DNA from 2 places in the Psychrobacter sp. Arc29 genome. Region 2 is predicted to be linked to the other one. Evidence: riboswitches for the same ligand, from Rfam matches in the RefSeq annotation. Region 2 holds a riboswitch; the other holds the start of a gene.

Region 1 (16,253 bases), on a different contig from region 2:
ATCGGCAGTTGCCCCAGCAATTGCACTTTATTAGGTGGTAGCGCCGTCTCTTCACAGGCTTCACGTAAAGCGGTCACGACGTTGTTGCCATCACCTATCTCGTGTTTGCCGCCTGCACAGGATACCTCTCCTGCATGGCTGTTCATATGAGCCGCTCGCCGCGTCAATAATATTTTTGGTTTACGCTCATGAGTGATCGCGACTAATATCGATGCATCAGCAATGGGTGTCTGATATAAGCTATCCAAAATACGCGTACTTTGTGAGGTGTTGCCACTCTCATACATCGCCGGACTCGTAAGCGCATTCAATGTCTCCTGTTGCACTCGCTCGGCCAGTTTTCTGAGTGTGGGATGACGAATAAAGCTTGGGACAGCGACGCTAAACTTATTAAAAAAATCAATATTTTCGGGTACGGTCATTATAAAATCCTATGAGTGGTCATCTTCATATTACTCATGAAAATACCAGTGCCAGCATACCAGTATAACCTGTCACTAGTATGGCAGCCTTTCTTATTAATCAGATTATCGCTTTTATAGATGTATCTCATATTTATGCTGTTTCAGACGAATTGCGATTTATTAATGCATCAGCTGACTGCTATGTATATATGCGGCCACTATGATGAACATAAAACGGCTTACCGCTTGTGTATAAGCTTTGTTATATAGACTGAGTCTCTATCCGAGTGAGCCTTTCAACTAAATGACTATTTTTTGCCGCGTCTTTACATTTTTCCAAATCACCCAATGTCTCATACCGTCTGTCTTAGACGGTGATCGCTTTATTAATTAATATTTTCTCAATATCCTTTTTGCTTGGTATTCACTCATGGTAGTAAGTATCATAACTGCATCTTTAAATTACCAAACATTAACCGAGTAATATTTCAAAAAACGCATTTGGGTATTATGATGACTGCTAGCAAGACTATGAGGCGGACATCCTAAAATAGCATTATAAAAATACTGATGCCAGCGTCATAGGATTGCTGTAATAACAATAAACAATACCTTAAAACGAAGGATACAGATTATGACAGACCAAATCGACAACATGATGCCACCTGCTGAATATATCAATGATAACTATAAAGGCTCAGGAAAACTGGCTGACAAGCGCATTTTAATCACTGGCGGAGACAGCGGTATTGGCCGCGCAGTGGCTTTTCATATGGCACGTGAAGGTGCCAAAGTTGCCATCCTTTATCACTCTGATGAGGAGAGCGCGAATGAGACGCGTGAAGGTATTGAAGCAGAAGGCACAGACGCGCTGGTACTGCAGGGTGATACAGCAGATAGTAATAGTTGCAAAGAGGCAGTCGAAGCTGTCGTAGCAAAATGGGGCGGCATTGATGTGCTAGTCAATAACGCTGGTATGCAAAAGCCGTATCATGATTTGTCTGAGGTCAGTGATGAAGACTGGCAACAGCATTTTGATGTCAATATGGCAGGAATGTTTTATGCAACCCGCGCCGCCCTTGAGCATATGAAAGAAGGTGATAGCATCATTAATACCACCTCCGTTAATGCATACGTTGGCAATGATGTATTGGTGCCGTACACCGCAACCAAAGGCGCTATCGTCGGCTACACTCGCGCGTTATCGCAACAACTACTTAGTCGCGGTATTCGCGTCAATCAAGTGGCACCAGGTCCTGTGGTAAGCGAGATTCAACTGGTATTTAAAGACTTTGATAAAGATATTTTAGAATCCATGTCTTCACCAATGGGGCGTATGGGTCAGCCACGTGAGATGGGCGCTGCCTATGTATTTCTTGCTTGCCAAGATAGTAGCTTCGTGACTGGGCAGACCTTGCACATAAACGGAGGTATGATTACCAATGGCTGATATCATGGATTCTCCTGACTCCTCTGACCTGCTATCTGTCTGTTGGGCAGATAGCAATACTCATCGCCGTTGGTTGCTCGCTGAAGGACAACGTTTGCTCGAACATTATGCCAAAGCGCGCGTGCCCTCAGGGTTTGCTACTTTGGGTCACGATGGCAACATGGTAGATGACACTGCAAAGAGCATCATCACTGCGAGGATGGTGCATTGCTATGCGCTAGCGGCACTAATGGGCATACCGGGGGCGGCAACACTTGCTGACCATGGTATAGACGCGTTACTTGATGGCCCATTACGCGACTCGGTACATGGCGGTTGGTTCAGTGATGCTTCTTCAACTCATGAAAACCCATCACGCAAAAACGCCTATTTGCATGCATTTGTCGCGCTTGCTGGCGCTTCTGCTAGCATTGCTGGTCGCCCACGCGGTTCAGAGCTAATGCAAGCTGCGATAGCAATCATCGATCAGCATTTTTGGTTAGAAGATGAACAATCGATGCTGCCCTCTTTTACCGCTGATTGGTCTGATCCTGAAAACTATCGCGGTGCCAATTGCAACATGCATACGACCGAAGCTTGCTTAGCATTGGCAGATGCCACGGGTGAAACGCGTTGGCTAGACCGCGCACTACACTTAGCCAAGCGTTTCGGTCATCATATGCCTAGTAATTACGATGGTCGCCTACCTGAACATTTTGATAGTGGGTGGAATCTGTTGCCCGACTACGATGCGAATGAACCTTCTGATGACCTGCGGCCTTGGGGGCTCACACCTGGTCATTTTGCAGAATGGGCAGGCCTGCTTCTCAAAGTTGAGTCTGCCTGTATCGCACATGGTTATGACGTACCTGATTGGCTGCTACCTGATGCCGTTGCATTATTTGATAGCGCTATCGATCGCGGCTGGGCACCTGACGGTCAGTCCGGCATGGTCTATACCATTGGCTGGGATGATGAGATTTCAATACCAAACCGTCCTTACTGGGTACAGGCTGAGATGGCTAATACCGCACTGATGCTATCGCGCCGTACGGATGACCCGCGCTTTGAGCATTACTATCGCTTAGCTTGGGATTATATTGCCAGTACTTTGATTGATCTTGAGCACGGCGGCTGGCGTCATGAGGTGGATGCAGATGGCAATTTAAGTACTGTCGTATATCCGACGCGCGAAGATCTTTATCATGACTTTCAAGCCACTGTAACGCCATTGATTCCTATCTCTGCATCGGTAGCTGGTGGACTGCGCACACAAATGCTCGAAACAAAAACCCAATTGCTATGACCTACTTTTTATAACCTAATTCATAAGTAGGATATAGCCGATAAACCAGTAACGCTCTGATGGCGATTGAAATGCGCTGTCAGAACGTTTTCGTTGTAATCATAAAAATTAAATAAAATAGCTTTTCTCATTAAAAGTAAAAGGATATCCTCAAAAGTATTTGTCACTATCGCTGCTGTATACAAAAGCAAACATCAGAACGGCAAAAAAACTTTTAAGATAAGTGGACACACAATATTTACTAATAAAGGTAGTTGGTATGAGCTATTGTCTCCAATGCGGTCATAAAGCAGAACGAAAAATCCCACCTACAGATAATATGCCGCGCTTGGTGTGCCCCAATTGTCAATATATCCACTACGAAAACCCAAAGGTTATCTGTGGCTCGCTAGTCGTACACGAAGACAGAGTGCTACTGTGCCGCCGAGCGATCGAGCCGCAATATGGGCTATGGACGATACCTGCAGGTTTTATGGAAAACGGCGAAACCATGGCTGAAGGCGCCGCACGCGAGAGCTACGAAGAAGCTGATGCCATCGTACTAAATCCGCATCTATACTGCATTTATGACCTACCAGATATTGGGCAGATCTACTCTATCTATCTAGCCGATCTAAAAGATGGTGCTTACGGTATTGGCTCAGAAAGCCTTGATTGTGCGCTGTTTAGTGAAGAAGATATTCCATGGGATACGCTCGCCTTTGAAGCCATTCGCCTTACCTTAAAAAACTATTTTGCTGATCGTAAGCAGTACAACGAGTTGTCAGAATTTCCGATCCATCAAGACAAAATCGGCAAAGATTTGAGTATCAAACGGTACTAAGCAAATACTAAATACAAAAAAGCCAAGCGTCATGCTTGGCTTTTTTGTGCTTAACTTTTAATAAAAAACAAACCTAATTGTCTTAGCTCTTAATTCTACATACTTCAAAACCAAGACCTTTCACTGTCTCTTCTTTATCATAAGGTGCTAATACGGCACGTACATGGTTTTGACCTTGCAAATATTGCTTGGCAACACGCTGCAAGTCATCAAGAGTCACGGCTAGGATAGCGGCGCGCATTTTACGTTGCCAGTCAGCACCACGATGATGCAAGTTGGCAAAGCATGCCTTAATCGCCTCCCCTGCAGGAGAGCCCGGTTTATCCATGCCTGAAATAATACCCAAAATCGCTTCTTCTAATTGCTCATCGGTTTGTGGCTCGTTTAAAATCCACTCGATACTGGCCTCAAAATGCTCAAAGGTTTCAGCGCACTGCGGATCGCGGTAACTAAAGAACTTAAACGCACATGCATTGGCGTCATAACCAGCACCGCCGCCATAGGCACCGCCGCGCTCACGAATGGCACTGTGCAAATAGCCATTACGTAGGTAAGGCGCTAATACCATTAATGCAGCAGTATCAGGATGGTCAGCCGCTGGTACGGTATAAGCGCTGGCATTATGATAAACGTTGGTTGGCACTAACCACGCTAAATCTGCAACATCGAGAGCAGTCCCACTTTCTAATGCTTTGACCGCGTCTTTTTCCCCATTTAGCGCGCTATCTAGATGTAGATTTGCAAATTCGCTAGGGATATTTGCTTCAGTATTGGTTATTTTTTCAGCAGTGGTTGCTGCTTTACTGTCTTTCCAACTATCGACGATCAGGCCACTCAAGCGTTCCGTTTGCTCAGCTTCACAGATAATAACGGCATGCTTAGGCAAGCTGATCAAACGTTGATGCAAGTCCATCAAACTGGTCGCTAAATGATCCCACTGTGCATCATCGGTACTGGCATGACCCAAGAACGCTTTGAGTGCGTTGAGTGCTGGTAAACCACTACGTACATATTCTAGCTGCGCTTGACGACTCATACCACGGCTGGCGGTTTGCATTGCATATGAGTGACCAGAACCTGCCAAATTAGATTGCCAGCTGGCTTGACGCTGCTGCAAGATTTCTTTGATACGGTCATGCTCAGTAAAGATACTGTGCTCCATCACTTCTTTGAGCAAATCAATCGCTTCAGGCTTGCGATTGAGTGCACGCGTTGCCACGACAAAGTAGCTGCTAATGGATTGGCTGTCATCCACATGAGTACGCTGACTGATACGCGCGGTCACACCCGAAGAATGTGCGGCTTGCTTAGCCTGCATTTCATGGGCGCTGAGCGAGTCTGTACCCAGCTCAGACAACAAGCTCAGATAAATAGGCAAGAGTGGATGATTGATGACATCATTCACTGGTAGCTCATCTGCGTTGCCATTACCAATGGCTTCAGTCAGCGGTACAATTACCTGATAGTAATAAATACCGTTAGTACCTGCTTCGTACTCAAATAGCGTACTATCTTGTCCGCTTAAACGCACTTGTTTTTGGTTGCCTTCTTTAAAGCTAATATCTGTTGGTACGTCTTCTAGACCTACCTTTGGTAATAAGCTTAAATCATCTGGCGCAGCTTGACGTGCAGCCAAATCTAAGGCTTGTTGCTTCAAGATAGCCTTATCATCAGCGGTCAGATCCATCTCAATGGTATCTAGACGTACTTGCTCCGCTGCCGCTTGGCGCGCTGATTTTTCACTATCTGGCGTCATTGTGACGCGCACACGGTGCTGATTGTCCAGCAGATGCGTTTTGATTAAGTTCGGTAGCCACTGCGGATCGACGACTTGCTCGCGCAACCACTGTAGATGCTCATCCACTTCCCACACATCGATTGGATTACCATCATGAATGGCAGTACTAAAGCCTTCTAGCATCAGGTTTAGACCATAAGGAACGCTATCACCACCGATGTGGCGCTGATCAATTTCAATCTGGTGCAAAATGGTTTCGATTGTCTCGTCATCGACTGGTGAGTTTGCTACCTCAGTTAGCAAGTCGATAATACCCTGCTCTACCGCTTCGGCATGTTCAGGGTTAGAACCGCGCAGTCCCGTATAAAAGACCATTTCATAATGACTGTCATCCAATCCCAATAGTGGGCTTGGTGCTTTACCCAGTGGATGGCTGTCCAAATAAGCACGTAGTGGCGAGCCTGAATGCTCAATCAGTACGCCTTCGAGCAAACGCAGCGCCAAACGCTGCTTAGGATCAGTGATCGATGGCAACAACCAAGCGACCACGTGGTGAGTTTGATCTGGACCGGCTTCATCAGCAGTGTACGTATCAACCGCACTGATAGGTGCAGACAAACGCTGCTCTGGACGCGAGACATGCTTTTTACCTGCTTCGAATTGAATCAAAGCGTCTTCGTGTATTTTCGCTTGTGTCTCAGCAACAGGAATATTACCAAAACTCATGATCACACTATTTGAGGGATGATAGTGACTCTCATGAAAGGCCGTCAGCTCAGTATGTGTCAAGTCAGGAATCTGGGCAGGATCGCCACCTGAATTATAGTGATAAGTCGTCGTTGGGAATAGATGATGCGCAACCGTATGATAAAGCTGATCAATCTCACCGCTCATCGCGCCTTTCATCTCGTTAAAGACGATACCTTTAAACTGCGGCTTATCATTTTCGTCTAGCTCTACGCGGATGCCTTCTTGTGCAAAATCAAGCGGATGGATATTGGGGAAAAACGACGCATCAAGGTACACAGCGAGCAAATTAAAATAGTCGTTTTTATTTTGCGTGGCATACGGATAGGCCGTCCAATCGGCTGCGGTCATCGCATTCATAAACGTATTCAATGAACGTTTAATCATCGAAAAAAACGGATCGCGGACTGGGAATTTTTTAGAGCCACACAATGCGACGTGCTCCAAAATATGCGCCTCACCTTTTGAGTCCATCGGCTGGGTGCGAAAGCCGACTAAAAACGCATTTTCATCACTTGGGTGCGCTAAATGATAATGCATCGCGCCTGTCTTCACATGCTGACTAATCAGCACATCCATCGATAGCGCCTCAATATGGCGATGCTCAATCAGCTCAAATGCTGGATGCAACGTTAGATCAGCAGTAAATGGGGTATCAGTCATAGTTATCCTTATCGCTTACAATGCGTATCGTGTGCCCTGACTATCAGGGTAAATAGAGTGGTAAAAACTATTGAACTATCAGTCGTAAAAATGGCTATTAAAACATTTTGACTTACATTTTCTGAAAAAACTGAATGCTAAAACCCGATATTGGCTTTTGAACTCAATTATGCAGGTATTTATAGTGACTATATTGGCTAAAAAAGAATTGGCTTAGCGCTATTAGTGGGGTTTGGTCGTTGATAAGTCAAGTCAGCAATCAGGCAATACTCTATAGCGTAGTCAACTTTGATATTTTGATCACCAAACATAATTCCAACAAAAGCCACATTCAAATGATGGTCATATCGCTTAACAGAGACCGTTTGCACTGCTAACATGAAGTTCACTACTAATAGGAGCACCTCATGAGCTACCAACATGTTTTACTGGTTACTGACTTATTATCTGATGCGGACAAGGTTGCCCTAAAAACCAAACGTATACTCGCAGGCTCTCCTGAGGCCAGATTGTCTGTCCTGCATATTGTGGAAGACGATATGGTGCGCTTTGGGTATGAATTAGTACCTTCCTCTAGCCTATCAGGCGATGTCCATAATGAAAAATGGCAAAAAGCACGTGCTAAGCTGGCGCAATTTTTGGAGCGCAACGAGCTAGAAGCAGTCAACTCTGAGGTGACGGCTGCTATTTCTAACAGTAAAGGCATTGTTGACTACTGCCATGAAAAAGAGGTCGACTTACTCATTATTGGACGTCATGAACGTCACGGTATCGCTGCTTGGCTAGTCGGTGCAACTGCCGATAGTATCTTGCCAAACGTCCCTTGCGACAGCCTAGTCGTCAAGCTTGATGAGCCAGTATCAGAATAAGGAGTCTAGCTGATCATTCGAGTTAACCTGTTATTTGTTAGCGCTGCACTAGAGTTTTATTCTATATCAAAGTCTATGTCGCAAAGATAGACAAGCATTACTTAACAGCGCTCTATAGTAGTGCTATAGTAAATACTATCTGACATGAGGAAGACGTTATGAGTTACGAACATATTTTACTGGTCACTGACTTACTCTCTGATGCGGATATCGTCGCGCAAAAAGCCAAGCGCATTGTCGAAAATCGCCCAGGGTCTAAGTTATCCGTTCTGCATATCGTCAAAGATACGATGGTGGGTTTTGGCTATGAGCTGGTGCCTGCGTCAAGTCTTTATGATGAGATTGATGACGAGCGCTGTCAAGAAGCACGCGCCAAGCTGGCACAGTTCCTTGAGCGTAACCAGCTCAATGCAGCGACGTCAGAAGTCACCACTGCCATCTCTAGCAGTGAAGGTATCGTCAGCTACTGTCATAAACACGACGTCGATCTATTGGTCATCGGTCGCCATAAGCGCACTGGTATTGCGGCATGGATCAGCGGCGCAACAGCAGATAATATCTTACCCAACGTACCTTGCGACAGTTTTGTGGTGAGACTGGATAAACCAGTTTCGACGTAAAACCTCACTTTGGCTATATGAGATTATTCATTAAAAATAAGCGCAGTATCATGATTGATGCTGCGCTTTTTGTTTACTACTACTTCTAAATCATAAAACTTACCCTTGTTGAATAATGTCTATAAACGTCTGCCATATGGGGATTTGGTGACGGGCTTTGTGCCAGACCAGCCACCATGTCCGCGACAAATCAATCCCCGCGACCTGCACTTGTACCAGCTCACCTGCTACAAGTTCTGTCTCGATCACATGCTGTGATAGACAACCAAGACCAATATCTGCACTCACCATATGCTTGATGGCTTCTGATTGGTGTATGGCCTTTACCACTTCTGCATTGGGCAAATATTTTAGTAATTGCTCATCGATAATCTGCCGTGTACCCGACCCTGTCTCACGTACGAGTAGCGGCAACTGCGCTAACTGATTAATAGTCAGCTGATAGCAGCCCTCATCTTCGCTATAGGTAGCGACGTTCTTTAGCCATTTGCTATCGCGTTTGGCAAATATCATCAGCGTATCCGTGCGCCATTCGCGCTGCTCAATGGCTTTCATATCTATCGGACGCGGCATCCCTTCTACTAAAGCAATATCGATATTGAGCTGCTCAACCTCACTCACTACCTCTTGAGTATTAGCAATATACATATCGACGTTGGCATCAGGTAGCGCTTCATATAGCTTGCCAAGCAATGATGGCAGCACGTAATTGCCAATCGTGGTACTCGCCCCGATATGAATCTGCCCGGCCTGATACTGATGATAATGCTCAAGCGTGAGCGATTGCCCTAAGATCGCCTGAGCTTGTACATAGATAGGATGGGCATTGGGATGCTGATTAAGCCTGCGACCGACTCGCTCAAACAGCGGCATCTGTAATCTAGACTCAAGCTCTGTCAGCGCACTACTGACCGCTGACTGTGACAGGTGCAGCACTTCACTGGCGCGGCTGGTACTGCCTGTCTGATAAATACTGACAAAAACAGCGAGCTGCTTAAGTGTAATCTTTGGCAATGTCTGTACTGATTTTTTCATTATATTGATGATGCCTTTTGTCAGTTTTTTAATCTGTCCTATCGAATAGGCTTGTCTCTAATCGATATTCATACTTTTGGTATCGATTACCACAATGGTCGTTAACCTATAAAATCGATAATTTATATCTTATCAATCTGTTTTTATTATAAATGTATCGGGCATATACTGTCTATTCATAAGCTTATGCTTATTTTAATATCAGTAACAGGATATGCCCCTTATGCATACACTAGCCAAATCAGTCAGTCGCTCAGTGAGTAACTACATTCCAAGCCAACGCCACTTGGCTGGTCTGATTGTGGTGCTGATCGGTGGTTTGTTTTGCTTATGGTTAAACACGAGTTTGGATGTGTGGTCAAACGGGCGTATCGTTGGCTTATCCTCTTTAACGCTCGCGATCTTGCTGGGTATGATCTTGGGCAATACTATTTATCCCAAGTTTACTGAGCGTCTAAACGGCGGCGTTTGCTTTGCCAAGGGTCAGATTTTACGCCTCGCGATTATGTTTTATGGATTCAAGTTGACCATGACACAAGTAGCAAACGTTGGTATGCCAGCCATTATGACTGATGCGCTCGTACTGACGTCGACCTTTCTACTGACCTATTGGCTAGGTACTAGATGGTTAAAAGTTGATAAAGAAACGGTCATTTTGATTGGCTCAGGCGCAAGTATTTGCGGTGCTGCTGCCGTTATCGCCGCAGAGCCAGTGGTCAACGCGCAAGCCCACAAAGTTACCATCGCTGTGGCAACGGTCGTGGTATTTGGTACTATCGCGATGCTGCTCTACCCTTTTTTATATCAGCTTGGTTGGTTACAGCCTTGGCTCAGCGCCGAGCAGTACGGCATGTACACTGGCTCAACCGTACATGAGGTGGCGCAAGTCGTGGTCGCAGGCAATGCAATCAATACTGAGATTGGTGATACTGCAGTCGTGACCAAGATGATACGCGTTATGATGCTCGCGCCTTTCTTGCTCGTATTATCGTTTGCGCTAACCAAAGATCGCACCGTAGATAATGCCGCTATGGAAGATGAGAGTAGTAAAAACGAGACAGCGTCATTTATGAGCCGCGTTAAGCAAGTCAAAGTGCCATGGTTTGCGTTTATTTTTATCGGTATTGTCTTATTGCATACTTGGATACCGATGTCTAAAAGTATCGAGCAAAGCATGATTATGCTAGATGATATATTGCTGACGATGGCGATGTTTGCGCTAGGTTTGACTACTCATCTAAGTGCGATTAAGCAAGCTGGTGTCAAACCTTTGATTTTAGGAGCGGCGATGTTTGGCTGGTTAATACTGGGCGGTGGTCTGATCAATATCGGTATTGGCTTTATATAATAAGCCAATTGCTCACGCTTATTTACTTACATCATTATCCCATACAAAAATGCCTCTAACTATCCATATAGTCGGAGGCATTTTTACATCTGTCGTTTCATTTAGCATCAAATAACAGACGAAAAAAAACGAACCCAAAGGCTCGTTTTTCTACATCTTTTCATCTATCTGTCTATAAAGACAAATTAGATAGCAACGATGTTATGTGCTTGTGGGCCTTTTTGGCCTTGAGTTACAGTGAACTCAACTTCTTGGCCTTCAGCCAAAGTTTTGAAACCTGAACCAGTGATTTCGCTGTAATGAGCAAAAACGTCTGCGCCAGTTTCTGGAGCGATAAAACCAAAGCCTTTAGCTTCGTTGAACCACTTAACTGTACCTTTTTGAACGTCTGACATAGTATAATCCTACTTTTAAATTTATTAATGGTCTAGTGACCGGTAACGCTTGCAAATAGCTACTGAACGATAAATATTAAAACGAAGGATTATAACTAATACTACGAGGTAATGATTTGGTGCAGAACTGCTCTTAAGCTTGGGCGTATTATAAGGGGTACATTCTAGTATCGCAAGCCTTATCTCACTTTTAGTGTAACAAACGCCATTTATTGACTAGTTTTAGCTAAAAACACCAATGATTTAGGCGTTTGGCAAGCGGAACAAATATATGGCCACCCCGCTACATGCGGCTGCTACCACCCATGCTATCCACATCATATCGGCAGGCAAGCGGTAAAATAACATCGCTGTTGACGCTGCCATCATGACGGTTGCCAAAACCTTGGCATACAGCGGCACGGCATGATTGTTTTCCCAATCCCGCACAAACTTGCCAAAATACTTATGATTGATCAGCCAAAAATGAAAGCGCTTGGAGCTACGTGCCCAGCAGCCTGCGGCCAATAGTATAAAAGGGGCGGTCGGCATCACAGGTAGTAATATACCAATAATACCCAATACAAAAAATATCCAGCCAAGCGTCACGAAGGTCCAGCGCATCATTGGACTTTTGGATTGCTTGGTATTGGGCCTATGATAAAACGCTTTTTTATTATTGGTCATGACAGTCGTATCGTATGGTTAACAGAGGTAGTAAGGGAAAGGACATCAATACATAGGGTTGATATCACTATAGATTAAGCTCTCATCATGCATCAGACATTGTGAGCAAACAAGATTACTTTTGCGTCTTTAGTTTGTGTTTTGTTTCCTTGATTAAATGGCTTCTTTAATTCAACAATCATCGATAATCTATTCATATAGTAGTAGATATTTGTCTTACTTTTAGGCATAATTCACAAATCCTCTAAAATGTATCTTTATGTAACAATCGATAATCATTAACCACGAGTCAGATTTTTATATATAGCCAATCCAAGATAATTTTAGAGATGGTCTTATTAGACGGGTGGTATAACGGCTGATTTTTCTCAGTTATATGCTGTATCCGATGTTGTCTGCCCTTTATTACTCACTTCTCTTCATCACTTATTGGGATTGTTATGATTCATTTTTCTAAAAAAACAGCTACCCTGTCTCTTGCGCTCGCAGCTATCACGCTCTTTAGTGGTTGTGCGACCACCACCAGTCCTGAGGCGCGCTCAGCTTATGACAAGACTCAGCAGTCTTTAAAATCTCAGCCTGTGAGTATCGTTAGTGATGGTTGCCTGATTCGTGTGGAAATGGGTAAAAATGACATTTTGTATCAGCAATCAGATGCCACATCTGTAGCGATGATGCATACCGTTGAGGAAGCCCTGGTCGAAAAAGGACTGCGTGTGACCCGTACTACCGCACCATTTGTCTGTGGTACACAGACTAAGGAAGTACTGACCAAAATGGATATCTTGACCACTGCGGATAGCAAAGATGTGCTAAATACTGACTACCCTATCCTAAGTGCTGATAATACGTTCGATGGTCTCACCAATCAGGCCTATCTCAATCTATTCCAAGCTTTAGACAGCGACACGCGTAAAATGGCTGAAAAATCTAAAGGCGCAAGTGTGGACTTAGGGCTAGATAAGAACAGCTTAGACCTCATTCGCAAATTAGAAGATACGGATAAAGTCTTTGTGTCAATGGTCACAGGTTCAAAACCTTCTTTTGGCTACTCGATGGCAATGGGTGTCACCACTGCAGTTGCGACAGGTGGCACTGGCTTTGCAACACCAAAAACAGGTCAAGTTCATGGCCTATACTTAGTCAATCTAAAAACCAATCAGATTGAAATGGGTAAAGAAACACCATTCGCCACTCAAGTCTTTAAAATGCCGATCCAAGAACGCCTTGCTTACAAAGGGTTGCTTGCACCATTGTATGATAACTAAGCATGAATTTGCTTTCTATTAGCGTTAAAAAACCGCGCGAGCCAAACTAGCGCGGTTTTTTTATTTGCTCTTTGGTTTAGTTTTTACTTAATACTAACCACTCATATACCCGTCAACTGACAGTCCGATTTGCATATCTCAAAATCCAATTTGTAGCGACCTCTTAACATCTCTAGACCCTTTTTTTTCAGTAGCGCATCCTCTGTCGGCGATAGGATAACTTTGGTAATGCTTCTTAAGTCTATACTCACGGGAATATAAGGAATAATCACTCCTGATGCCGAGCGAAATTTGATCGATTTATCGTGCTGATTTAATACCGTCAATATCAGCCTTTTTTCTTTGTCGCCAGAGAACTTGGGATTTTTAACAAGCGCAAACTCTGTTAAGGCTTCTAATATTGAGGAAAACAATATATCAGCGGTCACACTACAGCGATGTTCTGCGCCGTTTTTTTTGCTAGCGCTGAGCTCTCTGATACTTCTCACATCATTGACCAGTGTCTGTTTTTTGCTAAAAAAAACGTCCCTTATCTGGTGCTTATCGAAGTACTTTTTTATACTGTTAGAGTAGCTATAGATAATACTGTCAAACCGGTGCTGAGCTTGAGAGTATCGATTGAGCTTATTATATCTAAAGCTATCTGAGAGTATGTGCTCATCAAACTCAATACAGATGGCATCATCGTGCTCACAATAGGCATCCCAATGCCGTGGGCAATCCTTATTGTGCGTAAAGGAGGTAATATAAAACTGCTGACTGAGTGCCTCTAACATATCTAGCAAGTAGTTGGTGAGCGACATCTCTGTATCGGCGTCACGCTCATAATGATCGCTGGATATCTCCTGTAGGTTCTCGATGATCTTTTTGTAGTCTTGCGACATAGAAGTAAACAGCTTTTCGTCTTCGATATTTTTTCTGACGTAATCGATACCCTTTTTCATTTCTTGATAATCGTCTAAAAAGAAAATATTGGTTGCCCATATATTTGAGTCGTTCACGATACCCAAAAATCCCGCCATACTCGTATAGTGATAGACTTTACTCATAACTTAATTCATCCCCTGTACAGAGGATAATTATGTCATACCTTAGCGGACTACTGTCTAGTAGTTTAAATTTTTAATATTTGTATTCGGGGCATTAACCGATAAAACATGCTGCACATACTAACTAGAAACCAAGCAAAATCTTGCTTTACTGCTCACCAGTCATCTATGATGATAAAGTGGCTATATAAGAAGTGGCTATATACTATAAAGTAGCAATACATCTTGTCGGGGTGCGTTGATTGAGTACTGTAAACACAGTCCACATCATCGCTGAGAGACACCCGTGAACCTGAAGCAGTTAGCACTGACGTAGGAAACAAGCGTGACACGTTTTAATCACTCTCTTAGTGATGCGTTTTTATAACAGCAACTCTCATATTGAGATTTTGCCTTTCTTGTTTTATTTAAACAGCATCAGTCTGATTGTTTTCTATCATTAAAAAGGAAACAACCATGCAATCGACCACCAAACTTACTCTCACTCTCGAATGGTTCTTAAACCCTGATCATCTACCCTTTATCGCGGGTGTGACGACGGGCGCGTATGAGCAGGCAGGGCTTGATATCACCATTATCGAGCCAGATGACCATTATGATGGCTTTGCTGAACTACAGAACCAAAGTATCGATCTGCATGTCAATGAGCCTATCCATCTGTTTGAACATTACGCGCCCAACCTACGTGCGCTGGGCTGTTTTTTTGAGACCGATGGCGGCATACTGATGCAGCAATCCAGTATGGATAAGCTACAGAACAATCAGCCGATTCGCATTTGCACCCCTGCCGCTGAAGAAAAAACCAATCGTATTGGCTTTGAGATATTAGCGCGCTATGCCAAGAAAAATGGCTTTACCATCAGCCGTGACAATGTGAGCTTTGTGCAAAAGGACTTTTATCATATAAAAAACCTGCAAGAAGACCCAAGCCTCGATGGTGCATGGCTGTGCTTTTATAACTTTGAAGGGGTTGAGGCGACGCATGAGAGGTTAGACTTTACGTTTATCGATCAGCATCTGTCACCCTATCCGAACTTCTCGGCGTTAGAGGTTCTCACAACGGATGAGATCTATAGCGCAAAAAAAGACGCGATAGATACCTTTATCCAAGTGACCAACCAGATGACAGCACTGTGCAAAAACGAGCCAGCCACCGCTCACCGTATGTATTATGACTATAGTAAAACTGAAGCCGATACGCTGATGGATGCGATTATTGATAATACGCTGAGCAGATTGATCACGCCGATCACGCCTGATGCCAATAAGTGGGAAAAACTACGCGAGATGCTAGCCGAAATCGATATCGTGACCTTAACCGACGAGCAATATCAGTCGCTGTGGGCGTTGTAGACATCTTAGCAGTTAAGATATTTTGAGTAATAAAAAACCGCCATAGTGTTTGCTATGGCGGTTTTTTAGTCAGTGGCAATTAGTCAGTGATAATAGAATAATAAGATTATTGCTGCACGATATCAAGCTGCTTGGCTTCTTTGAGCCACATTGGGAACTCTTCTAGCATATTTTCATACAAGGCTTCTTCGCTAATGTCATCCAAGTCATCAAGTTCAAAAAAGTCGCAATTATCAATCACGCGTCCTGTCATGTCGTCTAGTTTTTTTAGGATGCCATAACCACGACCACCCAAGCCCACAAACTGCCAAAATATTGGGAGTTTCGCTGCATCCGTCATGACTCTCGTGATACCGCGATTGTCATTCACCCCGCCATCACTGATAAATAGCACGTAGATAGGCACATCTAAGCCGTCCTTTTGATAAAACTCAGTGACGGCTTTCATGACCTCTGCTTCGTTATTAACGCGTGGGCCAAGTGCCCATTTGCGCCAGCCGCCATGAGCATTGTCAATGAAACCCTCATAGTTGCTCAGCC
Region 2 (16,253 bases):
ATACGCCTCTTGTCGCGGCAGGTGATGCATTAATGGATATGCCGCAATTTGGCGATGCCTTGAAAAAAGCAACTGAGCAAACCATCAGTACTTTGAGTAATGCTGCCAATTGGACATTGAACACTCAAGACATTATTGATAGCTATCAAGAAGAGCCTGATATTGAAGGCTCGTCAATCAAGACGCTTTCTGATATCAAACATCTACCAATTGCGGTTGTCGATAAACAAGTCAAACTGTTCAAAAGTAAATATGTCGCGCTCACCAGTGCGCAAGGCGTGACGACAGGGGTGGTTGGCTGGGTAGGTATTCCTGCCGACGTCGTTGGTCTTATCACTGCCAATCTACGTGCCATTGGAGAGTATGCGACTTATTATGGCTTTGATATCAATGATAAAAGTGAGCAGTTATTTGCTATGTCTCTATTGGCGGTGGCTACTTCTGCCTCTGCTGAAGCGCGCAAAGCAGCACTGGATGATACCCGTGCTATGATTAAAGATCCAGAAACGCAGGCATTTAATCAGATTAATGAAGAGGTCATGTCGCGGGTACTGCGTCAAACAGCAACCAAAGTGGCGACCAATATGGTCAAAACGAAAGCCGCGCAAATCATTCCTGCGGTGGGTGCAGTAGTGGCAGGCGGTGTTAATGCCAGCTATACGGCCAGTGTCTGCGAAGCGGCGCATCAATGCTACCGTGAACGTTTTTTAGATCGCCTTGCGTAGGTAGTCGTTTACTCAACATGACCATGGTAGTTTTAGCGTGCAAGCATTCGGCGAAATGTTAGGCTGATTCGACCAGTATCGACAGTTTTTGTTTTAGTGATAGTATGTTTCCAAAAGGTTTGTGTATCACCGTGCATGACAATTAATTGACCAGACTCAAGATAAAGCGCGACTTTGTCTTGGGTTTTTCTGTGCTTAAAGACAAACTTGCGGGTGGCACCAAGGGATAGAGACGCAATGATTGGTTGATGACCGAGCTCTTTTTCATCATCGGCATGATAGCCCATACCATCAGTGCCAGTTGGATAATAGTTGAGCAAGCAGGTATTGAAGTGAGCCACAATACCCATTTCTGCTAACGCTTTTTCTACATGTTGTTTCACGTGGAACACTATATCTGACCATGGAACTGTCTGTCGCGTGTGCCCTGAATACTGGTAATCTGCATCCGTGTCTCCCATCCAGACAATTTGGCGAGTCGTCACATGAGTTTTACCAAACAACGTCACCATATCTGATTGCCAAGGTAACTCATTTAGCAATGTATTGTAGAGGACACTGGCATCGTCTATGACTATGCCTAAATCGTTTACATCACCATCATAGGGCAATATATTATCTGTGGGTGCAGGCGCAAAAAGGTCAGTCATAGGTTAATAGTCATCTCTCATTATTTGCTGCGTTGATAGTGCTCTTGAATGATCTGAGCACACAGTTTGGGCGCTTCCATTGGCAGCAGGTGACCATAATCTAGCAATGAGATGATGCTGCTATCAGGCACAAATTTTTGCCATTGCTGTCTTACCTTATCATTAATGAATAAAGTAGGCTTACCGGTAATCAGCGTGTAAGGACAGCGCAGTTTTTTGAGTGCGGCATCGATATGAGGCGCACCAAAATAGTTGGCCAGCTCTTGCTCTGGAGCAAACATCAAGCTGTAGCTTCCATTTGGATTTTTGCTCAAGCTCTGTTCGGCAAATACCTGCAAATGCTCGTCACTGATACGTCTATAAGCACGCTGCGCACGCAAGTTTTCATAATAAGCATCGACACTCGGCCACGTAGATTGCCGATTTACTGTGCTTTTGAAAGGCTCACGGCTCAGTAGGATAGAACGCGGTAACAGATTATATAAGGGGGCTTGGTTTTTAGTGAATGTGACAGGCTCTATCAGATAAAGCCGCGAGAACAGCTCTGGACGTTTGGCTGCTGCCATGGCTGTGGCGGTTGCGCCTTGTGAATGTCCGATACCGACGACAGGCTTATCTTGTGTTTTTTCTAAAAATTCAATGAGCATATCAGCATCTTGCTCACGCGTCAGACGACGGCTGTGCGGTTTGTCATACCAATAGCCACGCAGGGCAAGGGAGCTGATGTCAAACTCAGTCGCCAGCTCATTTAGCAATGGCGTATAGGTGCCAACGGTGAAACTATTACCACCATAAAAATGCGCGGGTGTGCGGGGATGGTTATCTGTTTGAACTGACTGATTGAGATAGCTAAGAGTATAGTAACGTGCTTTTTTACCATCAAGATTGATGCTGTTTGTAAATGCTTCCATAAAATAAACACTTCCTTGTGGTTTATTTTGATGGGTCTTAGTTGTCTTCACCTAAGAAACCACCGCTTTGACGTTGCCATAATTTAGCATAGACGCCATCACGTGCGAGCAGTGCCTCGTGACTGCCTTGTTCAATGATGCGTCCTTTATCCATCACTACAAGTCGATCTAGTGCCGCAATGGTTGATAAGCGGTGGGCAATGGCAATCACGGTTTTGCCAGTCATCATGTCGTTTAAGCTTTCAGTAATGGCAAATTCGATTTCCGAGTCAAGGGCACTCGTGGCTTCATCAAGCAGCAAAATTGGTGCGTTTTTCAGCATTACGCGGGAGATGGCGATACGCTGGCGCTGACCGCCTGAGAGTTTGACGCCGCGCTCACCGACCTGAGTATCAAGGTCAGTGTTGCCTTTGTCATCGCTTAAGTCTTTGATAAAGTCCCAAGCTTGTGCTTGTTTTGCAGCTTTAATGATGTCTTCGTCAGTAGCATCTGGGCGACCATAAGCGATGTTTTCACGAATGGTGCGGTGCAACAGTGAGGTGTCTTGGGTTACCATACCAATTTGCTGACGCAGAGATTCTTGGGTGACCTCATCAATCGCCTGTCCGTCAATACAAATTTTGCCACTATCGACATCAAAGAAGCGTAGTAGTAAATTCACCAAGGTTGATTTGCCAGCGCCTGAACGTCCGACCAGACCAATTTTTTCACCTGGTTTGATGTCCAAATGAAAGTCGTCTAACAATTTGACGCGATTGGTTGCCAATGCAGTAGCTGCGGTTTTTGCCTCATCGACACGCGCCCCTTCATCATCAGCAATGCCAGCATCATCTTCATAGCCAAAATCGACATGATCAAAGACGATATGACCATCGCTGACCGTTAATGTTTGCGCATTAGGCTTATCGACGATTTTTTGCGGTGCTGATAACGTACGCATGCCGTCTTGTACCGTACCGATACTCTCAAACAAGCTGGTGGTCTGCCACATGATCCAGTGTGTCAAACCATTTAAACGCAGCGCCATAGCAGTCGCTGCGGCAATCGCACCGACACCAACATCGCCCTGTTGCCACAAATACACACCAATAGCTGCAGTCGAGCCAATCAAAGTCACACTGATGGCATGGTTGACCACCTCAAGATAGCTGACCCAGCGCATCTGTGCGTGTACGGTGCCCAAAAACTGATTCATGGCGTATTTGGCATAACCTAGTTCGCGCTGCGAGTGGCTAAACAGCTTGACGGTCATGATATTGGCATAAGCATCGGTGATGCGCCCAGTCATCAAGGCACGAGCATCCGCTTGCACAATGGCCGTACGTTTGAGTTTTGGAATAAAGTACCACATGGCAAGCCCAAACAGCACAAACCAAACCGCAAACGGAATGAGCAGCAAGCTGTCCAGATTAAATAAAATCACCCCAGTAGTGACAAAATATACCACCACATACATCATCATATCCGTGATGGTCATCACCGTATCACGCACCGCAAGTGCAGTTTGCATTACCTTTGCTGAGACACGTCCTGAAAACTCATCTTGATAAAACTGCATGGATTGTCCGAGCATGCGGCGATGAAAACGCCATCGCATTTGCATCGGAAACACGCCCTGAATGACCTGAAAATGTATCAAGGAAGACATGGCAATCCAAAATGGACTGAGGATTAAGACGGCAAACATTAGCAGCAGCATATCGCTTTTTTCTGCCCACAACGTCTGCGGGGTATAAGCACCCAACCAATCCACCAAGTTACCAATCCATGCAAACAGCATGGCTTCATAGACCCCGACGCCAGCGGAGAGGATCATAAATAAGAATAGCCAGCCGCGCAAACCATGCGTACAGGCCCACAAAAATCTCAATAACCCCTTACGAGGTAGTGGCATGGGCGTTTCAGGAAAGGCGGGGAGACGGGATTCAAAAAAGCGAAATAGAGCGTTCATAGGCGGCAATAATACGTCAAACCAGAGCGGTTTTGAGTCGTTACTTATGTTAATAAAATAGCAGGGTATTTTAGCAAAACTTGGCAATCAGGCATGCAGTAAATTGTAATTTGCCAAATATGAAATTCATCAATTCGGCGTTGATAGGCATGATAGCTGTAGAGATATTGACAAATAGATTGCTGTAAAAAATATATTTTGTTACCTTCTAGACCTCAACTTCCTTAGACATTCAAATATTATCTTTACAATAATATTTCTCCAAAAATCAGTTGGATAAAAAGCGACTTGATTAGCACTGTATCGCCAATATATGAGCAATAAACACCCAATATCGAAATCCAAAAGGTAGAAGTTAATGATGTATTTAACCATTGCGGTGTTGTGTAGCGTCGCTGTCTCAGTACTTTTAAAAATATTGCGCCAAAAGAAAATGGATATTCGTCAGACCATCGTCGCGGGTTATCCGGTCGCTTTTTTACTGACTTGGTTTTTATTGAATCCTGATGTCGGCGCCATACATGCGCTTGATAATGCTTGGAATATTATCATTGCGCTTGGCATTTTACTGCCATCAGTATTTATCATTCTTGGACGCGCTATTGAGGCGGTGGGAATGGTAGCAACGGATGCCTCCCAGCGCTTATCACTTATTATTCCGATCATTGCCGCTTTTTTGCTATTTGGTGAGGTGCTGACAGGTACTCGTGTGCTGGGATTGGTGCTGGGATTTTTGGCGCTAGGAGCACTGGTTTATCGACCACAGCAACAAGATACTCCCAAGCAAACAAAATACACACCGCTCTGGTTGTTCGGTGTATGGGCGGGTTACGGCATTATCGATATTTTGTTTAAGCAAGTTGCCAAGCAGGGCACCGCTTTTCCTTTGACACTATTTGTGAGCTTTGGTGTCGCAGGTATATTGTTGTTCGTCTATCTACTCGTTACTCGGGTGCGCTGGCAAAGAGACGCCCTCGTCGCTGGGCTACTGCTTGGCGCGCTCAACATGGGTAATATTTATGCTTATGTCAGAGCTCATCAGATGCTGCATGATTCACCCAGTATTGTGTTCACGGGGATGAATGTGGGTGTCATTGCCGTGGCGACATTGATCGGTGTAGGGGCGTTTAAAGAACGACTCAATCGCATCAATATATTGGGGCTATTACTCGCAGTATGTTGTGTGGGCGTCTTATTTTTAGCATGAGATATTTTGTCCAAAGAAGAATTCAGTAGAATTTTTAGTGATGTTGTCACGTTTTCTATATAGGCATACTTATCATCCTATGATAAGGTCATCTACAAATAGCAGACCTTATATAGGTCATAAAAAGCTTGGTTTATAATGTCCAACTTCACTCAATAAAAATAGGATGTACTTTTAATGGAATACGACAATCAGTTACAGCGCATAAAAGACGGTTCAGGATTTATCGCAGCGCTCGATCAAAGCGGCGGCAGTACACCAAAAGCACTAGAGAACTATGGTATTAGCGGTGAAGCATACGATAGTGATGAGGCAATGTTCGATTTGGTGCATGAGATGCGTGCCCGTATCATGACCTGCGACTGTTTTGACAATGAGCGTGTGCTTGGTGCGATCTTATTTGAAGATACCATGGAGCGCGACGTCAATGGTAAGTCGACCGCCAACTATTTGTGGGAAGACAAGCAAATCGTCCCATTTTTGAAAGTAGATAAAGGTTTGGCGGAGCAGATGAGCGGCGTACAAGTCATGAAGCCGATGCCTAATCTAGACCTGTTGCTAGACAAAGCAAAAAACTATCCGGTATTTGGTACCAAGATGCGCTCAGTCATTTATGAGCCAAACGTCGATGGAATCGAGCTCGTTGTACAACAGCAATTTGATGTGGCAAAGCAAATTATCTCAAAAGGTTTGATGCCAATCGTTGAGCCAGAAGTTAACATTGATAGCGCTCAAAAGCATGATTGTGAAGTACTGCTAAAAGTCGATATCCTACGTAATCTGGAACGCTTAAATGACGATCAGCAAGTGATGCTCAAGCTGACATTGCCCGAAGAAGCAGGGTTTTATCAGGAACTGGTTGACCATCCAAAAGTGCTCAAAGTAGTAGCGCTATCAGGCGGTTACAGCCGTACTGATGCGTGCGCGAAGCTCAAAAAAAACCCGGGTATGATTGCCAGCTTCTCGCGCGCCTTTACCGAAGGGCTGAGTAAGCAGCAAAGCGATGAAGAGTTTGCTGATACTATCAATACGTCGATTGAAGAGATTTATCAGGCGTCGAAGGTTTGATATTACTAAATACATAAACTTAAAAAGCCCGAACCTGACTATCAGGTTCGGGCTTTTCTTTGGTAGAGCTATTCTTCGAGAGAGCTAAAAAACTTACACCTCTTTATATAATTGACGTCCTCCCTTATTGTATTTTTCCATCATCTCAGCCATCCCTTGTCGGACTTCTTCAGCACTGGCTTCTCCAACTTGTCCCACCAGTTCAGTGTCGACTTTTTTAATCAAATGATCCGAATCGCTTAAGTCGCCTGATTGCGGTGTGACTTTTTTATTTACTGCGTCTTTGTCCAAACCTGCTGCATACTCACGCACATTTTGGGTGATTTTCATGGAGCAAAATTTCGGACCACACATGGAGCAAAAGTGCGCCGATTTGTGTGCGTCTTTTGGCAAGGTCTCATCGTGATATTCGCGTGCGGTATCAGGGTCGAGCGCTAGATTGAACTGATCATCCCAGCGGAATTCGAAGCGCGCTTTGGACAAGGCATTGTCACGCGCCTGCGCACCGGGATGACCTTTGGCAAGATCAGCAGCGTGCGCGGCAATTTTGTAAGTGATAATGCCGTCTTTGACATCTTTTTTGTTCGGTAGGCCTAAGTGCTCTTTTGGTGTGACATAGCACAGCATCGCGGTACCAAACCAGCCAATCATCGCTGCGCCAATCGCACTGGTGATATGGTCATAACCCGGTGCGATGTCAGTCGTTAATGGTCCCAAGGTATAAAACGGCGCGTCAGCACACAGCTCAAGCTGCAAGTCCATATTTTCTTTGATACGGTTCATCGCCACGTGTCCAGGGCCTTCAATCATCACCTGTACGTCATGCTCCCATGCGACTTTGGTCAATTCACCAAGGGTACGTAGCTCACCGAACTGCGCCTCATCATTGGCATCTTGCAAGCAGCCGGGGCGTAGGCCATCACCTAGGCTGAACGCCACATCGTATTGCTTCATAATCTCACAGATGTCTTCGAAATGCGTGTACAAAAAGCTCTCTTTATGATGTGCCAGACACCACTGCGCCATGATAGAGCCACCGCGTGAGACGATACCTGTTAGGCGTTTTGCAGTTAGTGGTACATAGCGGAGCAGGACGCCTGCGTGAATGGTAAAGTAATCCACACCTTGCTCAGCCTGCTCGATCAACGTATCACGGAATATCTCCCACGTCAGATCTTCTGCGACGCCATCGACTTTTTCTAAGGCTTGATAAATCGGTACGGTACCAATTGGCACAGGCGAGTTACGGATTAGCCATTCACGGGTTTCATGAATATGATTGCCCGTTGATAAATCCATGATGGTATCCGCGCCCCAACGTGTTGCCCACGTCATTTTGGACACTTCTTCATCAATCGATGAGCCTAGCGCTGAGTTACCGATATTGGCATTGATTTTCACCAAAAAATTGCGCCCGATGATCATCGGTTCAGATTCAGGGTGGTTGATGTTGTTGGGGATAATGGCGCGTCCAGCCGCCACTTCATCACGGACAAACTCAGGGGTGATAATTTTGGGCGTATTGGCACCGAAGCTCTCACCCTCATGTTGACGCATATCGGTCAGTTCATGATGCTTTTGCGTCTCACGTATCGCGATATATTCCATCTCAGGGGTGATGATGCCTCGGCGCGCGTAGTACATCTGCGTGACGTTTTGCCCTGCTTTGGCGCGGCGCGGTTTGTCAATATGAGCAAACCTGAGGTTAGCAGTGCTGATATCACGAGCACGCGCTTGCCCGTATGAGCTAGATAGACCGCTTAGTTGCTCGGTATCATCGCGCTCAGCGATCCAGTTTTCACGCAGTTTTGGTAGACCGCGGGTCAGATCAATCTCGATGTTGGGGTCGGTATAGACGCCTGAGGTATCATAGACATAAAAAGGCGGATTGTGCTCGCCATCTTTATCACCAGTACCGCCAACAGGCGTATCCGCCAAGCTGATTTCGCGCATCGGTACTTGGATATCCGGTCGTGAGCCTTCGATATAGACTTTGCGCGAGGCGGGTAGGATACGATGTAGATCGCGTGCGTCTTCTTCGAAGCGGGCATCACTGGCAGCGCGGTGGGCAGGCGTTTTTAATGCGTCGGCTTTTTTATCTGCTTTGGTGTCTGATATAGGAAGAATGTTATCGGCTGGGTTATGCGTTTGGGCTTTCGGTGCAATTGAGGTGCTGTCTGAAATAGTCATATGCTGTCCTAGCGTGTTGGTTTTTGAATAAAAGCAACACCGCCAGTAGCTGCGGGGGTAAGCAGTCATCATTCAGACAAATTTATATTATCGACAACTAACAGCGGCCAAAAAATATCGTCGCGGCTAATGGTCATCAAATAGTGGACGCAGCTTTCTATCTTCTCCCGTTATCTACTTATGCGACATGCATCGTTAGACAATAGCGATGATAAAAAGGTATTTCTACGCGTCCTTTGTCATCAATAACAAAGTGCTTAAGACTTCCCTGCGTCGGTACTAACCGCATCAGGTTCGGCGGGTGATCTCTCAGCGAATGTAGATAGGCGGCTACTTTTATCAATGTTTAACTATAAACGTTTAATAAAGTAGGCCAATGCTACACCGCACCCCGAGTCTGTCAGTGTTGTAAATCCCTTTCATACTAACAAAATTCTGTGTTAACGGCTAATGATATTTAAATGAAAACATCAGACTTTGAGTTTGCTACTCAGTATGGTTATGAGTATAGATTCTTAGTAATGGTTATCAAAATTACCTGATATTACTGAGACTTAGAGCGCTTATCTGAATATTATGTAAAGCGGATGAAAGATTGTAGAGGTTGTCATTAAACTGTCATAAAGATTTGGCAAGATAGCACGCATATCACAAACAATGCTTTTTTATATCGTTGTTAAACTTCAGGAGTCCTACATGCGTTATTCGTTATTAGCAGTGGCCGTCAGTTGTACATTAATGCTTACGGCGTGCAACAAGTCAACAGAGACGACAGAACCAGCTGCTGATACTAGCAGTAGTGCCGCTACCACGGCTGAAACAACCACTCAGACTCAGGCAACGCCTTCTGCTGACACCGGTTTTAAATCTGCTGAAAATATCGCAATGAATATCACGGGTGCAGGTGCTTCATTCCCGCAGCCTATCTATGCCAAATGGTCTTATGACTATAACGCTGCTACTGGCGGCCAAGTCAACTATCAGTCGATTGGCTCATCTGGCGGTATCAAGCAAATCCAATCAAAAACCGTCGATTTTGGTGCTTCTGATGCGCCATTGACGCCAGAAGAGCTTGAAGAGTCTGGTCTTATTCAGTTCCCAACCGTTATCGGCGGCGTTGTGCCAATCGTTAACATCGATGGTGTTGAGCCAGGTCAGTTGAAATTAGATGGCGAAACCTTAGCAAATATCTATTTGGGTAAAATCAATAACTGGAATGATCCTGCGATCAAAGCCATGAACCCAGATTTGACCTTGCCAGATGCAGCCATTACCACAGTATTCCGCTCAGATGGTTCAGGTACGACGTTTAACTTCACAGATTATCTAGCCAAAGTGTCACCAGATTGGAAAGACACCGTTGGTGTTGATAAAACGGTTAAGTGGCCAACGTCTGCGACTGGTGCAGGTGGTAAAGGTAACGAAGGCGTTTCAAGCTATGTTAACCGTATGAAAAACTCTATCGGCTATGTTGAGTATGCGTACGCCAAACAAAACAATATGTCACACACGGCATTGAAAAACGCAGCGGGTAACGTTGTTCAGCCATCTGCTGAGACATTTGCAGCCGCTGGTGATATCGACTGGTCACAACAAGAAGGCTTTTATAAAGTCATCACCAACTCTGAGACGGATCAAGCATGGCCGATCGCTGCTGCTACTTTCATCTTAGTACACAAGCAACCAGAGAATCCTCAGCAAGTTGCTGGCGTGTTGAACTTCTTTGACTGGGCTTATACCCAAGGTGATGATGATGCCATGGCATTAGATTATGTCCCATTCTCTGATACAGCAGTGGCTTTATTTAAAGAGAAATGGAACGAAGTAAAAGGTAGTGATGGTCAGCCAGTTTATAAGGCTGCTCAGTAATCTCCCGATGCTAGCCATTGTTTACTAATCTCTTTAATTCCCTCTTAAGCCACTATTCTCCGGTAGTGGTTTGAGAGGTTTTATCACAGCAAATTTGACCACGATACTGACTACGATATCGATAGATAGGTTGCTCAAGTTCGTTGTGATAAAACCAAATCAAAATCCTAGTTTTTTGAATTCACCCATTCAATGCTGAGACACTTATGACAGACTTAAGGTCCCAACTGGCTAAACAAAAACGTTACGACGCTTTATTTGTCAACTCTACCAAAGCGTTTGCCATACTCGTCCTCCTATCTTTAGGGGGCATTTTGGTGTCTCTTATTGTTGGGGCATGGCCGAGTATTCAAGAGTTTGGTTTGGGGTTTTATACCAGTAATAATTGGGATACGGTCGCCAATGAGTACGGGGCACTCGCGCCTATTTATGGCACCTTAGTGACGTCATTCATCGCCATCGCTATCGCTGTGCCAGTCAGTTTTGGTATCGCGATATTTTTGACCGAAATGTGCCCAAAGTTCCTCAAAAAACCACTTGGTATTGCCATTGAGCTATTGGCAGGTATTCCTTCTATCATTTATGGTATGTGGGGCTTGTTCGTATTTGCGCCTTTCTTTGGTGAGCATATTCAGCCATGGTTTATCGAGCATGTTGGCCCGCTACCGATCATCGGTAAGCTGTTTACAGGCGCGCCCATGGGACTAGGGATGTTTACCGCATCGTTAGTACTTGCCATCATGATTATTCCTTTTATCGCGGCCACCATGCGTGATGTCTTCTCTGTCGTGCCAGATCTACTCAAAGAATCCGCTTACGGTATGGGTGCGACGACATGGGAAGTCATGTTCAAGATTATTCTGCCTTATACCAAAGCTGGTGTCGTTGGTGGCGTAATCTTGGGTCTTGGTCGTGCATTGGGTGAGACGATGGCAGTGACCTTCTTAATCGGTAATGCGTTCAATATCAGCCCAAGCCTATTTACTTCTGGTGTGACCATCACCTCGGCATTGGCCAACGAGTTTGCCGAAGCGTCGAGCGAGCTACATTTGGCATCTTTACTACATCTAGGCTTAATCTTGTTTGTCATCACCTTCATTGTACTGTCTTTGGCCAAATTGATGCTCATGCGCATGGATCACAAAGCAGGTAATCGATAAGTCTGAGAAGGACTTATGAGACCTTGATAGATATTGATAAAAGATATGGGAAATAAATAGTATGCCTGCAAACAATGTGATGAATGCGCCAATGTCTACGAAGCCAAGCAGTGCTGGGCGTTATAACAAAAGCTTGTACAACAAGCGCCGCTGGACCAACAAGCTGGGTTTAGGCTTTGCCATGTCAGCGATGGTGTTTGGTCTATTCTGGTTGTCATGGATTTTGGTGACACTGTTTGTTGAAGGCTTTCAAGGGATGGTAGAGCTGCCAATCTTTACCGCTGATACACCGCCGCCTATGAGCCCGGGTGGTTTACGCAATGCGATCGTCGGTTCGGTAATGTTGGCGTTTTCAGGATTATTTATTGGTGCGCCTATTGGCCTGATGACTGGTATTTATTTATCTGAGTTTTCTAAAGGCAGCATGCTTGGCAAAGTGACCCGTTTCTTGAACGATATCTTGTTATCAGCACCATCAATTGTCATTGGTCTGTTTATATATGCTTTAATGGTAAAAGGCGAAAGTTTCTCTGGTTGGGCAGGCGCATTGGCATTGGCACTGATTGTCATCCCAGTTGTCGTACGTACCACTGAAAACATGCTGAATCTGGTGCCCAATAGCTTGCGTGAAGCCGCTTATGCACTTGGTACACCCAAGTGGAAAATGGTCACGCAAGTGACGGTCAAAGCTGCCAAAGCGGGATTGACGACAGGGGTGTTATTGGCATTTGCTCGCATCACTGGTGAGACAGCACCGTTGCTATTTACGGCGCTGAACAACCAGTACTTCAGTACCGACATGGGTCAGCCGATTGCCAACTTACCCAATACCATTTATCAGTTTGCGATGAGTCCTTATGATAATTGGCATACATTGGCGTGGGCAGCAGCGCTGCTGATTACAGCATCTGTCTTGGTATTGAATATTCTGGCAAGATTTATCGGCAATCGAGGTCAGGTCAAATAAAGACCGATATTGCTGCATAGATACCAAGCATTTACTTATACTTATATGAAATACACTAAGCTAGGTTGGATAATATTATGAATGATGTCGCAAGCAAGGTCCGCACAGAAACGACTGCTGATCGCTTTAATAATGCAACAGACAGCCTGTTAAATAGAACCATGTCTAAAAGCTCGCAATCACAGCAACCAAATACTGCTGAGTTTAATAAGCAAAGTATTCATGATATTCCCAAAAATATGCCTAAAGCAAAAATGGAAGTTCGCGATCTTAACTTTTATTATGATGATTTTCAGGCATTAAAAAACATCAATATTGATATCGCAGAAAAGAAAGTGACCGCCTTTATCGGTCCGTCAGGTTGTGGTAAATCGACGCTACTACGTACTTTTAACCGTATGTATGATCTCTATCCAGGGATGCGTGCAGAGGGTGCTATCAACCTTGATGGTAAAAACATCTTAGGCAAAGACGTCGATGTCAACTTGCTACGCGCGCAAGTCGGTATGGTGTTTCAAAAGCCAACGCCGTTCCCGATGTCTATCTATGACAATGTTGCCTTTGGCGTCAAACTCTATGAAAAGCTCAGCAAAAGCGAAGTGGATGAGCGTGTGGAGTGGGCACTAAAAAAATCAGCATTGTGGCCAGAAGTAAAAGACAAACTAAAAGCATCAGGTCTGTCATTATCAGGTGGTCAGCAGCAGCGTCTGTGTATCGCCCGTAGTGTCGCGACCAAACCTGAAGTATTGCTGCTCGATGAGCCAACGTCTGCACTTGACCCGATCTCGACAGGCGCTATCGAAGATCTGATAGAAGATCTCAAAAACGACTATACCATCGCCATCGTCACCCACAACATGCAGCAAGCGGCGCGGGTATCAGACTATACCGTCTATATGTATCTGGGCGATATGATCGAGATGGGTGAGACCGATCAGATCTTTACCAAACCGACCCAAACCGCGACAGAAGATTATATTACTGGTCGCTATGGCTAGGGCTGATTAATTAGTACTGAAGTCGGTTCAAATAGAGTGCCGGATAGGATACTTTTAGCCGATTTGTATTACTCAATAAGCACATCGCGTCACCAAAATATAGATTTCAGGGAATCCCTCTTATGCAAAGTGATAAGCATATCTCCAAAAGTTTTGACCAAGATCTTGATGAAGCCATCCGTTTGTTCTTATACATGGGTGATAGTGCTGCCAACCAAGTGGCCAAAGCGATTCATGCACTTATTGATAGAGACGAGACACTGGCGCAAGAGGTCATCGAGATGGACTTTGATATCAACCGAATGGAGGTTGAGCTCGATGAACATATCTTATTGTTGGTTGCTAAGCGTCAACCTGCCGCAGGAGATTTGCGTTTAGTCATGTCGATCAGTAAAGGCGTGGTAGATTTGGAGCGTATTGGTGATGAAGCCGTAAAAATCGCAAAAATGGCAAACAGAATCGCGGCACAAGGCAAATCGTCTTACGGCTATGCTGAGGTACAGCACTTGAGTAATCAGGTAAGACTGATGCTCAACAACGCGCTAGAAGCCTTTAGTCAATCGAATGCTGAGCAAGCGTTTGAAGTCATGCGCAATGACAGTGTGGTCAATAACGAATACCAGTCGGCCATTCGCGCGTTGATGACTTATATCATGGAAGACTCAAGACAAGTCTCAAAGGTCATCAATATCATGTGGATTTTGCGCTCGCTTGAACGTATTGGTGATCATGCACAAAACGTGGCCGAGCTGGTTATTAACTATATCAGTGGTCAAGATGTACGCCATTCAGACTACGCCATGGTCGAAAAAGCGGTGCAAGAAGCCAATGATCGTTTGGCTGCTCGCCAAGTGAGCACGATGTCAGTCGCTGACTTTGAATCACTAGAGAGTAATGACGACTGATAGCGCCCAAATGCTACCGTCTTATCATCAAAAAACGCGCTCTAGTAAGCGCGTTTTTTATGGCTATGGCGTGAGCTAAGACTAGCTTTCTGGTGTCCAGCCTTGGGCGCGCTCATAGTCTTCATTATCCAAAAACTTATCACGCTGCTCGGTTAAGAATTTTTTGGCTTCAGGATCCATCATGCTCAAATGGTTCTCATTGATGAGCATGGTTTGATGTTCTAGCCACTCTTTCCATGCCTTGTCAGATACGGTTTCTTGCAGCTCTTGGCCTTTTTTATTAGGGAAGGGTGGATGCGGCATTTTTGGCAGTTCTTGCTTATATTTGCGGCAAAACACGGTATTGGCTTGGGGGTTAAAAGTCTCAGTCATCAGGTGTTCCTTATTTATTCTATTAAGTGGTGAATTTGAGTAATGATATGAGCCTATGATAACGGTCTTGGTCAATTTAGCAAAGGGTATCTCGTGTCTCTTATTAAACAGACACAAATCTACAGGATGTTATCAGTAGGTCTTACCTTTATTCTGATTTATCGTTTCATATCATGCAGACAGAACAAGCGCGAAAAAGGGCGGGTAGCTGATAATAAGTTATAGTTAATTCAGTTTAAAAGAGATACAAGGCAACCGAGCGCAGATGTAACTGTGATACTTCAAGTGAGGTTAACGCGGTAGCTCTTTTATAGGGGATTGACTATAAATAAAAAACACCCGCGTCAATAGCGGGTGTCAGATATATAGCGATAAGTTAGCTTTGTCTCAAAACAGTCTGATTAGGCAAAGGCTTTTAAGCGAGCACGGCCGTTGACTACTGCTTGCTTGACTTGGTTTGGTGCAGTACCGCCCAAATGGTCACGGGCTGCTAGTGAGCCTTCTAGCGTGAGATAGTCAAAGACATCATCACCGATGGCATCGCTGAATTGCTGCAATTGTGCCAATGACAAGTCACTGAGATCAACGCCTTCTTTGATGCCCAGTGCAACCGCATTACCCACGACTTCATGCGCATCACGGAATGCAACGCCTTGACGTACCAGATAATCTGCTAAGTCGGTAGCAGTGGCATAGCCTTTCATTGTCGCAGCACGCATACTTTCTTTGTTTGGAACAATGTTAGGTAGCATATCAGCAAAGGCAAGTAGTGAGCCTGTCAGTGTATCGACACAGTCAAACAAAGGCTCTTTATCTTCTTGGTTGTCTTTGTTGTAGGCGAGTGGCTGGCTTTTCATCAGGCTGAGTAATGTCATCAGCTGACCAAAGACACGTGCCGCTTTACCGCGTACCAACTCAGGCACGTCTGGGTTTTTCTTTTGTGGCATGATTGATGAGCCAGTACAGAAGCGATCTGGTATCTGCACAAAGTTGAACTGCGCTGACATCCACAGAATAATCTCTTCGCTCATACGTGACATGTGCATCATAAGAATAGAGGCAGCTGAGGTGAACTCAATCGCAAAGTCACGATCTGAGACCGCATCTAGCGAGTTTTGACAAATACCTTCAAAACCCAATAGCTCAGCGGTGATGGTACGATCGATCGGGAACGTCGTGCCAGCGAGTGCGGCGCTACCAAGGGGCATCTGGTTGATACGGCGACGGGCGTCAACCAAGCGCTCGGTATCGCGATACAACATCTCAAACCACGCCATTAC

The links. Region 2 has a riboswitch for thiamine pyrophosphate ahead of thiC (phosphomethylpyrimidine synthase ThiC). Riboswitches for the same ligand answer to the same signal wherever they lie in the genome.
Region 1: linked by a shared signal. The riboswitch ahead of QO189_RS12140 (ABC transporter substrate-binding protein) and the one ahead of thiC (phosphomethylpyrimidine synthase ThiC) in region 2 are both predicted to bind thiamine pyrophosphate.

What each region holds. Positions count from the first base shown of each region.
Region 1 is NZ_JASMRR010000009.1:72,304-88,556, forward strand. It holds gene QO189_RS12075 (CoA pyrophosphatase) at 1-422, opposite strand, end outside; gene QO189_RS12080 (SDR family oxidoreductase) at 1,039-1,854, shown strand; gene QO189_RS12085 (AGE family epimerase/isomerase) at 1,859-3,139, shown strand; gene QO189_RS12090 (NUDIX hydrolase) at 3,399-3,962, shown strand; gene QO189_RS12095 (insulinase family protein) at 4,045-7,110, opposite strand; gene QO189_RS12100 (universal stress protein) at 7,518-7,979, shown strand; gene QO189_RS12105 (universal stress protein) at 8,138-8,599, shown strand; gene QO189_RS12110 (LysR substrate-binding domain-containing protein) at 8,699-9,634, opposite strand; gene QO189_RS12115 (YeiH family protein) at 9,858-10,982, shown strand; gene QO189_RS12120 (cold-shock protein) at 11,168-11,377, opposite strand; gene QO189_RS12125 (YbaN family protein) at 11,621-12,043, opposite strand; gene QO189_RS12130 (hypothetical protein) at 12,484-13,311, shown strand; gene QO189_RS12135 (DUF2971 domain-containing protein) at 13,413-14,360, opposite strand; TPP riboswitch at 14,580-14,696, shown strand; gene QO189_RS12140 (ABC transporter substrate-binding protein) at 14,817-15,713, shown strand; gene QO189_RS12145 (VWA domain-containing protein) at 15,820-16,253, opposite strand, start outside.
Region 2 is NZ_JASMRR010000002.1:369,495-385,747, reverse strand. It holds gene QO189_RS04570 (EcsC family protein) at 1-725, shown strand, start outside; gene QO189_RS04565 (alpha-ketoglutarate-dependent dioxygenase AlkB) at 758-1,375, opposite strand; gene QO189_RS04560 (alpha/beta fold hydrolase) at 1,396-2,286, opposite strand; gene QO189_RS04555 (ABC transporter ATP-binding protein) at 2,324-4,237, opposite strand; gene QO189_RS04550 (EamA/RhaT family transporter) at 4,596-5,444, shown strand; gene QO189_RS04545 (fructose bisphosphate aldolase) at 5,622-6,512, shown strand; gene thiC (phosphomethylpyrimidine synthase ThiC) at 6,606-8,702, opposite strand; TPP riboswitch at 8,951-9,106, opposite strand; gene pstS (phosphate ABC transporter substrate-binding protein PstS) at 9,399-10,571, shown strand; gene pstC (phosphate ABC transporter permease subunit PstC) at 10,778-11,731, shown strand; gene pstA (phosphate ABC transporter permease PstA) at 11,793-12,698, shown strand; gene pstB (phosphate ABC transporter ATP-binding protein PstB) at 12,860-13,696, shown strand; gene phoU (phosphate signaling complex protein PhoU) at 13,819-14,601, shown strand; gene QO189_RS04510 (oxidative damage protection protein) at 14,683-14,973, opposite strand; gene argH (argininosuccinate lyase) at 15,375-16,253, opposite strand, start outside.